2 regions of the Streptomyces bathyalis genome follow, and region 2 is predicted to be linked to the other one. Evidence: riboswitches for the same ligand, from Rfam matches in the RefSeq annotation. Region 2 holds a riboswitch; the other holds the start of a gene.
The links. A riboswitch is a leader RNA that binds a small molecule or an ion and turns the genes downstream of it on or off. The one in region 2 is predicted to bind cobalamin.
Positions count from the first base shown of each region.

Region 1: it holds a riboswitch for cobalamin, as region 2 does, so the genes downstream of both, cobN (cobaltochelatase subunit CobN) here and G4Z16_RS27335 (hypothetical protein) in region 2, are expected to answer to the same signal.

Region 1 is NZ_CP048882.1:4,236,619-4,243,694, forward strand. Features, by position in the region: gene G4Z16_RS18430 (precorrin-8X methylmutase) at 1-354, opposite strand, end outside; gene G4Z16_RS18435 (nitrite/sulfite reductase) at 366-1,712, opposite strand; cobalamin riboswitch at 1,759-1,910, shown strand; gene cobN (cobaltochelatase subunit CobN) at 1,946-5,563, shown strand; gene G4Z16_RS18445 (enoyl-CoA hydratase-related protein) at 5,655-6,428, opposite strand; gene G4Z16_RS18450 (hypothetical protein) at 6,515-6,661, shown strand; gene G4Z16_RS18455 (aconitase X swivel domain-containing protein) at 6,651-7,052, shown strand.
Region 2 is NZ_CP048882.1:6,311,983-6,319,058, forward strand. Features, by position in the region: gene G4Z16_RS27320 (hypothetical protein) at 1-249, opposite strand, end outside; gene G4Z16_RS27325 (cobyric acid synthase) at 246-1,883, opposite strand; gene G4Z16_RS27330 (cobalamin biosynthesis protein) at 1,880-2,842, opposite strand; gene G4Z16_RS27335 (hypothetical protein) at 2,845-3,078, opposite strand; cobalamin riboswitch at 3,131-3,261, opposite strand; gene G4Z16_RS27340 (hypothetical protein) at 3,457-3,684, opposite strand; gene G4Z16_RS27345 (inorganic phosphate transporter) at 3,814-5,118, opposite strand; gene G4Z16_RS27350 (class II aldolase/adducin family protein) at 5,339-5,998, shown strand; gene G4Z16_RS27355 (alpha/beta hydrolase) at 6,139-7,076, shown strand, end outside.

The DNA.
Region 1 (7,076 bases), 2.1 Mb from region 2:
AGCGGCGGCGGTGCGGGTGGTGCCCATCTCCGCGGCGAGTCCGGGCACGGACGGGTCGGAAAGGGCGCACACCACCTCGTTGTCCGCGGGCAGCCTCCTGCGCGTGACGCCGCTGGCGACCATGGAGGTGTCGCAGAGGATGGGCGCACCCGCCCGCAGGGCTTCGCGGCCGCGGGCCACGACCGCCGGGGTGTGGACGATGTCGCGTACGAGATCGACCATTCCGCAGGCGTGGATCATGCGGACGACGACCTGGCTGACGTCCGGAGGCAGCGCTTCGAGATCCGCCTCGGCCCGGATGGTGGCGAAGGACTGCCGGTAGATGGCGGCGCCGTCCTTCTCGTAGTCGAACACTGTGCTCCCACTCATCGCTTCACGGGTGTCGGGGCTTTCGGGCCGCTCTTGCGTGCTTCAGCGACGTCGGCGGCGACTCGGGCACGGCTGGTCGTGGTCGCGGAACGGACGCGGCCGTCGCACACGACCGAGACCCGGTAGCCCTCCGGGACCGCCACCACCTCCACGCGGTCGCCGCGCGGGTGGCCGCAGCGGCGCTCGCACCCCGACCAGTACACGGGCAGCTGTCCGGAGCCCGTGAGTGCTGCCGCGTCGGAGCGGACGTCGGCCAGCGACTTGGCGCAGCCCGGCCGTCCGATGCAGGAGCCCACTCCGACCCGGGGCGAGTCGGGGTCGGTGATCAGGCCGGCGTTCGCGAGCGTGCGCATCAGCTCATCGGCACCGGCACCGGCCCCGGGGACGACGGGCACGACGAGGCCGCGCCACGGTGTCAGCCGCAGCTCCCGGTGCCCTGCCCGCGCGGCGACGGAGACGACTGCATCCCACTGGGCGGCGTCGATCCGGCCCATCGGGGCGAGCACCGACAGCGCCGCCTCACCGTGAGGACCGGTGACCACGCCGGGAAGGGGTGCGGACGCGCGGGTCCCGGGCGGCTCCACGGAGGTCGTCGCGGCTACGCCCCTCTCGTCGAGGCGGCGGACGACCGCGTCCGTCAACTCCCTGGGCCCGTCCGGTAGTTCACCGATCCGCCAGGCCTCTCCGCGCATCGCTGCCGACGTCTGAAGAAACGCTTCGGCTGCGAGGAGCGCGGCCAGAGGCCCATCGGACGACGGGACTTGGACGGCGGGCGAGTGCCACGAGCCGATGCGCAGCCGCGCCGAGCCGTTCCCGCCGGAGGTCAGCGTGAGGTCGGCCGCCAGCTCCGCCGTGTCTCCGCGGCCGTCGTCGAGAGCGAAGAGGAACCGCCCGGACAGGGCGTGAGCAGACTCACTCGCGCACAGCGTGCCGTCCAACGCGCGCAGCCAGGGCCGGAGATCGCCGTGCCCGTGGCCGTCGAGACCGGCCAGCGGCGAGGCGACGATGTTGCGGACGCGTTCGTGGCGGTGCGACGGAAGCAGACCGGCGTCGCCGAGAAGCTGCGCCAACTCCCGTCCACAGCCCGGCCCGAGACCCCGCAGCTGCACATTGCCACGGGAGGTGAGGTGCAGATCCCCGTCGCCGAACCGCCGTGAAACAGCCGCCAGCGCCTCTGCCCGGCGGACGTCGAGAATCCCGCCGGGCACGCGTACGCGGGCGAGCGCGCCGTCGTCCGCCTCGTGGAGTCGCAAGGCCCCCGGGCATGCGTCGCCGCGGTCCCGAATCGGCTTCGTGTCCTGGGCAAATGCCCGGACCGGGGCGGTACACATGGCGGCGAGCATACCCACCGCCGTACCGGGCCGTATGTCCCGCATTCCGACTGTGACCCTTACTATGCCTCTCGGTGGGCCGGCAGGTCCGCCACCGCCACAGACGGCGACATGGGAGGAAGCCCGGTGCGAATCCGGCGCGGTCCCGCCACTGTGACCCTGGCCATGGAGGCCGGGCGAGCCAGGAACTCCCGCCGTCAAACACCACCCGGGGCGCGGACACCCCGAGGAAGGCCAGACGCCGCGTGATTCTTCTGCTGTCGACGTCCGACACCGATCTGCTCAGTGCCCGCGCCTCGGACGGGCCGGTCTCCTACCGGTTCGCGAACCCGTCCCGGCTGCCCCTCGACGAACTGCCCGCCCTGCTCGACGGCGTGGACCTCGTCGTCATACGGCTCCTCGGCGGCATCCGCGCCTGGGAGGACGGCCTCGACCAACTCCTCGGTGACGGGCGCCCCGTTGTCGTCCTCACCGGTGAACAGGCCCCCGACGCACAGCTCATGGCCGCCTCGACGGTCCCCGTGGGCATCGCCGCTGAGGCCCACGCCTATCTGGCCCACGGTGGGCCCGCCAACCTCGAACAGCTCGGCCGCTTCCTCTCCGACACCGTGCTCCTGACGGGCCACGGCTTCGAACCCCCCTCGCCCGCCCCCAGTTGGGGACCACTGGTCCGGGAGGCGAAGGACACGGACGGCCCGACCGTCGCCGTGCTCTACTACCGCGCACACCACATGAGCGGCAACACCGGCTTCGTCGAGGCCCTTTGCGGCGCCATCGAGCAGGCCGGTGCCCGTCCGCTGCCGCTCTACGTGGCCTCGCTCCGCGCGCCGGAGCCCGAACTCATCGACGAACTGCGCGCCGCGGATGCCATCGTCACCACCGTCCTCGCCGCCGGCGGCACCCGGCCCGCCGAGGCCTCCGCCGGTGAGGACGACGAGTCCTGGGACGCGGGTGCCCTCACGGGCCTGGACGTGCCGATCCTCCAGGCCCTGTGCCTGACGGGATCGAGGAGCGCCTGGGAGGACAACGACGAGGGCGTCTCCCCGATGGATGCCGCGAGCCAGATCGCCGTGCCGGAGTTCGACGGACGGCTCATCACCGTGCCGTTCTCCTTCAAGGAGGTCGACGAGGACGGGCTGCCCTCCTACGTCGCCGACCCCGAACGCGCCGCCCGGGCCGCGGGAATCGCCGTGCGTCACGCCCGGCTGGGCCGAATACCCGCCGCAGGCAAGCGTCTTGCGCTGGTGCTCTCCGCGTACCCCACCAAGCACTCCAGGATCGGAAACGCCGTCGGGCTGGACACACCCGCGAGCGCCGTGGCCCTGCTGCGACGGCTGCGCGAGGAGGGATACGACTTCGGCCCCGAGGAGGAGATCCCCGGCCTGGTCTCCGGCGACGGCGACGAACTGATCCGGGCCCTGATCGACGCCGGCGGCCACGACCAGGAATGGCTCACCGAGGAGCAGTTGGCGCGGAACCCCGTGCGCATCCCGGCAGCCGACTACCGGCGCTGGTACGCCACACTGCCCGAAGAACTGCGCAGTTCCGTCGAGGAGCACTGGGGACCGCCGCCCGGCGAGATGTTCGTCGACCGCAGCCGGAACCCCGACGGCGACATCGTCCTCGCCGCCCTGCGCCGGGGCAATCTGCTCATCCTCATCCAGCCGCCCCGCGGCTTCGGGGAGAACCCGATCGCGATCTACCACGATCCCGATCTGCCGCCCTCGCACCACTACTTGGCCGCCTACCGCTGGATCGCCGCCCCCACGGACGAGGGGGGATTCGGTGCCGACGCGATGATCCACCTCGGCAAGCACGGCAACCTGGAGTGGCTGCCCGGTAAGAACGCCGGGCTGTCCCCGGCCTGCGCCCCCGACGCCGCGCTCGGTGACGTCCCCCTGATCTACCCGTTCCTCGTCAACGACCCCGGCGAGGGCACCCAGGCCAAGCGCCGCGTCCATGCCACGCTCGTCGACCATCTCGTACCGCCCATGGCGCGCGCCGACTCCTACGGCGACATCGCGCGACTGGAGCAACTCCTCGACGAATACGCGCAGATCGCCTCGATGGACCCGCCGAAGCTCCCCGCGATCCGCGCACAGATCTGGACCCTCATCCAGGCGGCGAGGCTCGACCACGACCTCGGCCTCGAGGAGCGCCCCGACGACGACGGCTTCGACGACTTCCTGCTCCACGTCGACGGCTGGCTGTGCGAGGTCAAGGACGCCCAGATCCGCGACGGCCTGCACGTCCTGGGACAGGCACCCTCGGGCTCCGTACGCGTCGACCTCGTCCTGGCGGTGCTGCGCGCACGCCAGATCTGGGGCGGCTCGACGACGCTGCCCGGCCTGCGTGAGGCGCTCGGCCTCGACGAGTCCGCCGCCACCCGTACCACCGCCGACGAGGCGGAGGAGACCGCACGCGCCCTCGTCCAGGCGATGGAGGACGCCGGCTGGGACCCGGCCGCCGTACCCGACGGCCACGGTGAACAGGTCGCGCGGATCCTCTCGTTCGCCGCCCGCGAGGTCGTTCCGCGGCTGGCCGCCACCACCGACGAGCTCGACAACTGCCTGCACGCCCTGGGCGGCGGGTTCGTCCCCGCGGGACCGTCCGGATCACCCCTGCGCGGCCTCGTCAACGTCCTGCCGACCGGCCGCAACTTCTACTCCGTCGACCCCAAGGCCGTCCCGTCGCGCCTCGCTTGGGAGACCGGGCAGGCCCTGGCCGACTCGCTCCTGACGCGGTACCGCGACGACAACTGGGGGTCCCCCCGGCCGGAGGCTGGGGGAGGCTGGCCGACGTCCGTGGGGCTCTCCCTGTGGGGCACGAGCGCCATGCGCACCGCCGGCGACGACATCGCCGAGGCCCTGGCCCTGCTGGGCATCCGACCCGTATGGGACGACGCCTCCCGACGCGTCACCGGCCTGGAGCCGATACCGCTCGACGAGCTCGGCCGTCCCCGCATCGACGTCACGCTCCGCATCTCGGGCTTCTTCCGCGACGCGTTCCCGCACGCCGTCGCCCTGCTCGACGACGCCGTGCGACTGGCCGCCTCGCTCGACGAACCGCACGAGGACAACCACGTACGTGCCCACACGCAGGAGGAGTTGGCCGACCACGGCGACGAACGGCGCGCCACCACCCGCATCTTCGGCTCCCGCCCGGGTACGTACGGAGCCGGCCTGCTCCAGCTGATCGACTCCCGCGACTGGCGCACCGACGCCGACCTCGCGGAGGTCTACACGGCGTGGGGCGGTTACGCCTACGGACGGGACCTCGACGGCCGCCCGGCGCGTGCGGAGATGGAGACGGCTTACGGGCGCATCGCCGTGGCCGCCAAGAACACCGACACCCGCGAACACGACATCGCCGACTCCGACGACTACTTCCAGTACCACGGCGGCATGGTCGCGACGGTACGGGCGCTGCGCGGCACCGCACCCGAGGCGTACATCGGCGACTCCACCCGCCCCGAGACCGTGCGCACGCGCAGCCTCCTCGAAGAGACCTCACGCGTCTTCCGCTCCCGGGTGGTCAACCCCAAGTGGATCGAAGCCATGCGCCGCCACGGCTACAAGGGCGCCTTCGAACTCGCCGCCACCGTCGACTACCTCTTCGGCTACGACGCCACCACCGACGTCGTCGCCGACTGGATGTACGACAAGCTCACCGAGACCTACGTGCTGGATCCGGTCAACCGCGAATTCCTCGAACAGGCCAATCCCTGGGCGCTGCACGGCATCGCGGAACGTCTCCTGGAAGCGCAGTCGCGCGGCATGTGGGCCAAGCCCGACCCCGCGATGCTCGAGGCGCTGCGCGAGGTCTATCTGGAGGCCGAGGGAAATCTGGAGGGCGACGACTGAGCCCGTGGTGAACCGGGCCGGGGCGGCCGGGCTCCCTCGCCGGGATGCCGGGCCGCTCCGGAGGGATCCAGCGCCGGCCGGCTGCGCGAGGTCAGTCGGGCCACTCGGGGTGGCGCTTCTCCAGGAACGCCGCCATGCCCTCGCGGGCGCCGGGAAGCTGCGAGGCCGAGGCCATCACCTCGAGGGCCACCTGGTAGGCGTCGGCCTCGGGCCGGTCCAGCTGGGCGTAGAGGGTCTGCTTGCCGAGCGACTTGCTCGCCCGGCTGCCGCGGGTCGCCCGCGCCAGCAGCTCGGCGACGGCGTCGTCGAGTTCGTCGTCGGGCACGACCCGGTTCACCAGGCCCCAGCGCTCCGCGGTCGCCGCGTCGACGGCGTCGCCGGTCAGGGCCATCTCCATCAGCCGCTTCCTGCCGATGGAGCGTGCGACGGGCACGGCCGGTGTGTGGCAGAACCACCCGCCCTTGCCGCCGGGCAGCGCGAAACCGGCGGACTCCGCGGCCACCGCCAGGTCGCACGATGCGACGAGCTGGCAGCCGGCGGCGGTCGCCAGCCCGTGCACCCGGGCGACGACGATCTGCGGCACCGACTGGACCGTCCGCATCAGGTCGGTGCACAGCTGGAGCAGCTCGCGGACCCCGGTCAGGTCCCGTGACGAGACGTCGCCGAAGTCGTGGCCCGCGGAGAACACCGGGCCGTCCGCGGCCAGCACGATGCCGGTCGCATCGCTTTCGCCGGCCTCGGCGAATGCGTCGCGCAGCTCCGTGAGGTGGTCCGCGGTCAGCGAGTTCCTGCGCGCCGCGCGGTTCATCGTGATCGTCACGGTGTCGCCGTCGCGCTTCACCAGGATGTGCTCGTAATCCGCCACGGCCCCACGGTAACTCGCGGTGCCCCGGCAGCGGGCGGGCTGCGGCCGGGGTGCGGGCGGGCGTCCTCTCCGCCGACACCGGTTCGGTGATGACCTCCTCGGCGAAGTGGGCGTACTACGGACCCGGCAACCTGGGCATCTGCGTGGCCTTCGGCAGCCTGCGCGAATGCGTCGAGTCGGCCGTGACCGGGCGGGTGGAACGGGACGAAGGGCTGTGGGCCGGTGTCCGGTAGCGGGACCGTGCGCGGCCCGGCCTTGGTGCTGGACGAGCCGCTCAGCTTCTGGGGCGGCCTCGACCCCGCCACGGGGCGCATCGTCGATGTGCACCATCCCCAGCACGGGCGGTCCGTCGCCGGAACGGTGCTCGTCGCGGCCGCCGCCCGCGGGTCCACGTCCAGCCCGAGTGTCCTGGCGGAGAGCGTGCGTGCCGGCGTGGGGCCCGCCGCCGTCGTCCTGACGGAGGCCGACGCGGGGGTCGCGGCCGCGGCGACGGTGGTCGAGGAGCTGTACGGCCGGCCGCTCCCGGTCGTGCTGTGCGCTCCCGGGACGCTGACGGCGCTGCGGACCGCAGACCCGCTCGCGATCAGCGACGGCGTGCTGGAGCGACTGGCGCCGGGCGGCTGAGGCGGGCACCACCCCGCGACCTCC
Region 2 (7,076 bases):
CGAGCGGTGCCAACCGCCGTGCGGGCGGCGGGAGCCGGCACTCGCCGCCGGGCCGGTCACTCGCCGTCCACGGGGTCGCCGCGTGCCGGGCCGCCCGCGCGTGCCGAGCCGCCCGCGCGTGCCGAGCCGCTGCGCACGGTCTTCCCGTACGGGGTGGGCCTTCGCGATGCCCGCGTCCCGCGGCCTGCCCGCCAGGTTCTTCGCGGACAGGCCGGTGCCCGTGGTGGACAGAAGCAGAACCCTGTTCATGAGGACCCTCCCGCGAGTTGTGCCTCGGGCGCCCCCGGGGCGACGAAGGGCAGGCCCGGCGGCGGGCCTTCCTCGATCAGGCGCAGCAGCGCGTCCGTGTCGGCGTGTTCCTCGATGAGATCGCCCAGGCGCTCCAGTTGCTCCTCGCGCAGCGCCGCGAAGCTCGTGTCCGGTGCGGGTACGAATCCGGTGCGTCCCGCGTCGGCGGCCACCCGGCGCAGAAGGGCCCGCCGGAAGCCGTCGCTCTCCAGCGACCCGTGCCAGTGCGTGCCCCACACGGCGCCGGACCGGCAGCCGTCCAGGGCCGCCCCGTCCGCATCGCTGAACACGGCCTCGCCGCCGAGCACTTCGGCGACGCCGTGGTGGATCTCGTAGCCCTCGGCGTGCTCACCGAGGGCCCGGCCCGACGGACGGGCGAGCGTCTTCTCGTGCGCGAACCTCACCTGGACCGGCAGCAGCCCCAGCCCTTCGATGGTCCCTGCCCGCGACTCGACCTCGTCCTCGATGCGCTCGCCCAGCATCTGGAAGCCGCCGCAGATGCCGAGGACCGGCAGCCCTTCGGCCGCGCGGCGCCGTACCGCGTCCGCGAGGCCGCGCTGGCGCAGCCACGCCAGCGCCCGCACCGTGCCGCGGGTGCCGGGCAGTACGACCAGGTCGGCGTCGGCGAGTTCCTCGGGACGGTCCGTGAACCGCACGACGACTCCGGGTTCTGCGGCGAGGGCGTCGACGTCGGTGAAGTTCGACATCAGAGGTACCGGCACGACGGCGATCCGCAGCACGTCGCTGCCGTGCGGGGACGCCGACGCCGACTCGCGGACGGTGCTGCGGCGGACCCTCCCCCAGACTCCGTCCGGGGGCACCCCCAGCCCGTCCTCCTCGTCGATGCCGAGTCCGTGGCGGAAGGGCAGCACGCCCAGCACGGGCCGCCCCGTCAGCCCGTGGAGCATCTCCAGGCCCGGCTCCAGCAGCGCCACGTCGCCGCGGAACTTGTTGACCACGTACCCCGCGAGCAGTTCCTGGTCCCGGTCCGCCAGCAGCGCCGTCGTGCCGAAGAAGGAGGCGAAGACGCCCCCGCGGTCGATGTCCCCGACGACCACGACGGGCAGCCCGGCGGCCCTGGCCAGGCCCATGTTGACGATGTCGGTGCGGCGCAGGTTGATCTCCGCGGGGCTGCCGGCGCCCTCGCAGATCACCGCGTCGTGCGTGCGACGCAGCTCGGCGAGGCAGTCGGCGACCGTGCCCAGCAGCCGCTCCTGCTTGCCTGAGTGGTAGCCCCCCGCGCTCATCTCGCCGACCGGCTTGCCGAGCAGCACGACCTGGCTGCTGCTGTCGCTGCCGGGCTTGAGCAGGACCGGATTCATCAGCGCCGTCGGCTCGGTGTTGGCAGCGGCAGCCTGCATCGCCTGCGCACGGCCTATCTCGGCGCCCTCCAGCGTCACGTACGAGTTGAGCGACATGTTCTGCGCCTTGAAGGGCGCGACCTTCAGGCCCTTGCGCGCCAGCCAGCGGCAGATGCCCGCCGTGACGACGCTCTTTCCGGCGTCGGAGGTCGTGCCCGCGACGAGAAGTCCGCCGCCCTGCCCGCCGGAACCCGGCCTTCGCGCATGCCCGCCGTTCTCACCGGCCGTCGTCATCCGTCGCCCCTTTCCGCCCGGCGCTTCCTGCCGAACGCGCCCGCCACCGAGGTCACCAGCAGCGCCAGCGCGCTGACGCGGCGCGAGAGTTGGACGGCTGCCGCTATGTCGTCCGTACGCACTGCACGGCCGGGGGAGTTGAGGACCGGCCGGTGCTCGGTGCGTCCGCCGTAGCTGAGGGTTCCGCCCAGACGCACGCCCAGCGCCCCTGCGAACGAGGCTTCCACCGGGCCCGCGTTGGGGCTGGGATGCGAGCGGGCGTCAGTGCGCCAGGCACGCAGGGCCCCGCGCGGAGACGGCCCGGCGAGCGCGGCGAGCGCGGCCGTCAGGCGTGCGCCCGGCCATCCCGCCGCGTCGTCCAGACGGGCGGCCGCCCAGCCGAAGCGCAGGTGACGCGGCGAGCGGTGACCGAACATCGCGTCCAGGGTGTTGACCGCACGAAATGCCGCCATGCCCGGGGCGCCGGCTGCCGCGCCCCAGACCAGGGCGCCCACGACCGCGTCCGAGGTGTTCTCCGCCACCGACTCCACGACGGCCCGCGCGATGGCGTCCGCGTCCAGCGCCTGGGGGTCGCGGCCGCACAGATGCGGCAACAGCCGCCGCGCGCCCTCGACATCACCCGCCTCCAGCGCGGCGGCCACGGCGAGGGCCTCCCGGCGGAGGCCGGTGCCGCCCAGCACCGTCCAGGTCACTGCGGCGTCGACGAGGGTGGCGCCGCCGGTGCCCGCAAGGGCGCGTGCGGTGCGCGAGAGCGTGGCGACGGCGGTGACGGCTCCGGCGACGGTCAGCGCCGTGTGCAGGGCGCCCGCACCCCGGTGGTCTCGCCACAGGGCGCGCTCGGCAGCGGCTGCGGCCCGGCCGAAAGCGGCCACGGGGTGCCCACGGCGGGGGTCGCCCAGCAGCGCGTCGCCCAGCTGTCCGAGGGCCGCGCCGCGTATGTAGGCGCGATGAGCCCGCACCGTCAGCGTGCCGTCGTCGTGCCTCGGAGGAGCATGCCGGGCCGCGGGCGGCCACGGTGCGGGACGTGACCGCGGCGGACGCGGACGTTCACGCCGTCGCGGAAACCGTCGCGGAAGCCGTCCTGGAGGCTGTCGCCGCAGCCGCCGTGGACGCGGGCGGGGACGTCCGCCGCAGCGGCAGCCGTCGCGGACTCGGGAACGGAAACGGGTGCGGGAGAGGCAGAGTAGCCACGCATGACGGAGTCCTCACTCAGGGTCCTCGCCCTGGTTCGACGTGCCGGCGACGAGAGTCTCCTGGCTCCCGGATCGCTGCGTCCCCCGGCCTTCCAGCCCGTCGAACTGATGGGCCGTGGCCTTCGGTTGGGGGTGCGCTCCCCGGTGACAGTGGCGGGACCGCGCCGGATTCGCACCGGCTTCCTCTCCTGCCGCCGTTGGGCATCGGCAGTCCACCACGTACCAGGAGGGGCGTCAACTCGCCCTTGACCTGCGACGGGAGAGTGTGAGCAGGCACACGGGGACCCCGCCGCGGCACAGGAAAAAGGGGTACGGAGCGCTGCTCCGTACCCCCTCCGGTATCGGCGGCCGCTGTCAACGGCTCGCCGGCGCCCAGTCGTTCAGGGCGCGGTGATGATGTAGATGCCGTAGGCGACGGCGGCCGCGCACAGCGCGAAGCACGCGTACGACCCGGTGCGCGCGAGCACGGACGCGCCACCGCCCTGCGAGCCGCCGGCCTTGCCGGCGGACGCACCCACGATGCCGAGCGTGAACACGCCCACCAGGGCGACCGTGGCCACGAGGCTCACGCCGAATACCTCGCCGAGCGCTGCCCAGTCGATGTCCATAGCGTTTCCCTGTCTGTCCTCCGGGCCGGGATCGCGATCCCGGGAGTCCGGTGAGTGGTCCGGTTGTGACTGCTTGTCGGTTGCCGGGCCGGTGCGGTGCGGAGACCGTGACCGCACCGGCCCGGCAACCTAGCCGAGAGTGGAGGCCGCTCGCCCGCGCTCCGTCTCGGTCTGCGAAGACGAACTCGCCGTGCCGACGCCCTCCGGGGTCCTTGCCGGACCCCCGTTGCCGTCCGCGTTGCTGCGGGCCGACGCCACGGGCGGCGGCGCGACGGTACGCAGCGCCGCCGTGACGACTCCGGCGGGTTCCGGCCCGGAAGTCCCGGGCAGGGCCGCGTCGTTGACGTTCGTGTGGTCGACGGGCTGGCGGCGCGAGAGCAGCCAGATGCCGCCGCTGATGGTGAGCGCGAGCGCCGCGACCGTGCCGACGCCCCAGTCGCCCTGCTGCGCCAGCACCGCGGCGCCCGCGGCGACGAGTGCCGCCGCCGGAAGCGTCAGGCCCCAACCCGCCACCATGCGGGCCGCTGTCGACCAGCGCACGACGCCGCCCTTGCGGCCGACTCCCGAGCCCATGACGGCGCCGGAGCACACGTGCGTCGTGGAGAGCGAGAAGCCGATGTGGGAGGAGGCGAGGATCGTGACCGCGGCCGAGGTCTGCGCCGCGAATCCCTGCGGAGGCTTGATGTCGGTGATGCCCTTGCCCATGGTGCGGATGATCCGCCAGCCGCCCAGATACGTACCGAGGGCGATGGCCAGCCCGGCCGAGACGATCACCCAGGTCGGCGGGTCCGCCTGCGGGGCGATCACGCCGCCGGTGATCAGCGCGAGGGTGATGACACCCATGGTCTTCTGCGCGTCGTTGGTGCCGTGCGCGAGGGAGACCAGCGCGGCGGAGGTGATCTGCCCCGCGCGGTAGCCCTTTGCGGTCTGCTGCTCGTCGGCCTTGCGCGCCGCCCGGTAGGTCAGCCGCGTCGCGAAGAGCGCGGCGAGGCCCGCGACGAGCGGAGCGGCGATGGCCGGGATGAGCACCTTCATCACCACGGTGCCGCCGTTGACGGCACCGATGCCGACGGAGGCCACCGTGGCACCGAGGAGGCCGCCCATCAGCGCGTGGGAGGAACTGGACGGAAGCCCGGCGAGCCAGGTCAGCAGATTCCAGATGATCGCTCCGACCAGCCCGGCGAAGATCACTTCAGGCTGGATACCGGAGCCTTCGTCGATGATTCCCGATGAGATGGTCTTGGCCACCTCGATGGAGAGGAACGCTCCAACGAGGTTGAGGACCGCCGACATCGCCACCGCTGTCTTGGGCTTGAGCGCCCCGGTGGAGATGGTGGTGGCCATGGCGTTGGCCGTGTCGTGGAAGCCGTTCGTAAAGTCGAACACCAAGGCCGTGACGATCACGATCCCGATGAGAAGCGTGATGTGTTCCATTCACCCAGGCACAATCAGCTCGATGGTTGATGTCCAGATGAACGTAGGGAGAACGGGTGAACAGAAGGTGAACTGCGGCGGGCTTCAGGGTGTCACTCCGCGGGGTCTGTTGTGAGCGGCGTCACACATCCGTCCCGCCGGTACCTTCGCTCTCTTCAACGGCTGCGGCACGGCCCGGCGGCGGCGCACGCGAAGAACCGCATCAGAGGAGGAACGAGCCGTGGAATCGGCTGAACTGCTCGGCGCCTGGCGGGAGTTGGTGCACACCGCCCGGCGCACGACCGCCGAAGGACTCGTCGTGGGAACCTCCGGCAACCTCTCCGTGCGAGTGGGGGACACGGTACTCGTGACCCCGAGCGGTCTCTCCTATGAACGTCTCGGCGACGCCGAGTGGTGCGCCGTTGACCTCGAAGGGCGGCGCACCGCCGGGAGCCTGTCACCGACGAGCGAACTCCCCATGCACCTGGCCGTCTACCGGCACACCGGTGCCCGCGCGGTGGTGCACACGCACGCCGTGCACGCCACCGCCGTCTCCACCCTCGTGCGCGAAGTACCAGCCGTTCACTACATCACGGCCGAACTGGGCGGCCCCGTACGCGTCGCGCCGTACGCCACGTTCGGCAGCGACGAACTCGCCGCACACATGCTCACCGCGCTCGACGGCCGCAACGCCTGTCTGCTGCAGAACCACGGCACCGTCGCGTACGGCGAGAACCTCGTCCAGGCGTACGACCGCACCGCCCAGCTGGAGTGGATGTGCCGCGTCTGGCTGGCTGCCTCCTCGGTGCCCGGACGCACGCCCTCCCTGATTCCGGACGACGAACTCGCCCGTGTGGAGGAGAAGTTCAGGGGATACGGGCAGCGGCCCGCCGCGCAGTGAACAGCATGTCCGCGGCACCCGGACGGCGTGCTGGGAGGTACCCGCGGACGGAGCCCGCGGGGAGGGCCCCGGCGGGGAGTTCACCCGGGCGGCAACCGCAGGACTGGTCTCGTGGCCGCTCCGTCACCGACACTGGCGCAATGCGTCTGCGCAACGCGGCCCTTGCCGCCACCTCAGTGACGGTCGCCGGTGTCGCGGCACTGGCCGCCGGACGGTACGCCGCCGACGCGGCGCTGCGGCCCGCGCGTCCCGGTAAGGCGGCGGCGGGCGGGCAGCTTCCCGCGGGGTTCGGCGGACCTCCGCTGACCGTGCACGAGGTCGGCGACGGTCGCGTCTCCCTCACCCGCTCCCTGACCGCGCAGCTTCCGGGCGTCTACGGGCTGGTCGGGCGGGACTGTCACGCGGTCGTCGGATCCGTAATGGACGGGGAGCCCTCCAAGGCCCCCGCCGACACCGTCGTGCGCCGTCTGGAGCGGGTCGGCCGCGGTGAGCTCAAGCCCGGTACCAAGGTGTGGTTCACCCCGCAGCTGTACACGGACGATTCCGACGCGGGCCCGGACGACGCTTCCGGCATCGACGGCGCCCTCTCCCGCACCGCGGTCCAGGTGCCCGGTGAACTCGGCCCGCTGCCGGCCTGGTTCATGCCCGGTGAGCGCGACACCTGGATCATCACGCTGCACGGGCTCGGCGCGACCCCGGCCCAGGCGCTGCCCCTGCTCCCCTTCTACGCCGGCCTCAAGCTCCCCGTGCTCGGCCTGGCCTACCGCGGCGACGAGGGGGCACCTCCGCCGCCCGACGGCGTACGCCATCTCGGCGGCACCGAATGGCGGGACGCCGAGGCGGCGATCGCCTACGCGGTACGCAGCGGAGCCACCCGGGTCGTCCTGCACGGCTGGTCCGCCGGGGCCTCCATGGCGATGCGCGCGGCGGACGAGTTGAGCGGCCACCGCTCCGGTCCGGCCGCTGACGCGGGCCACGGCGGCGGTGCCGCGGATGACGGCGGCGTGGACCCCGACGCCGTCGGCAGGGTCGCCGGCCTCGTGCTCGACTCGCCCGTACTGGACTGGTGGGCGACCGT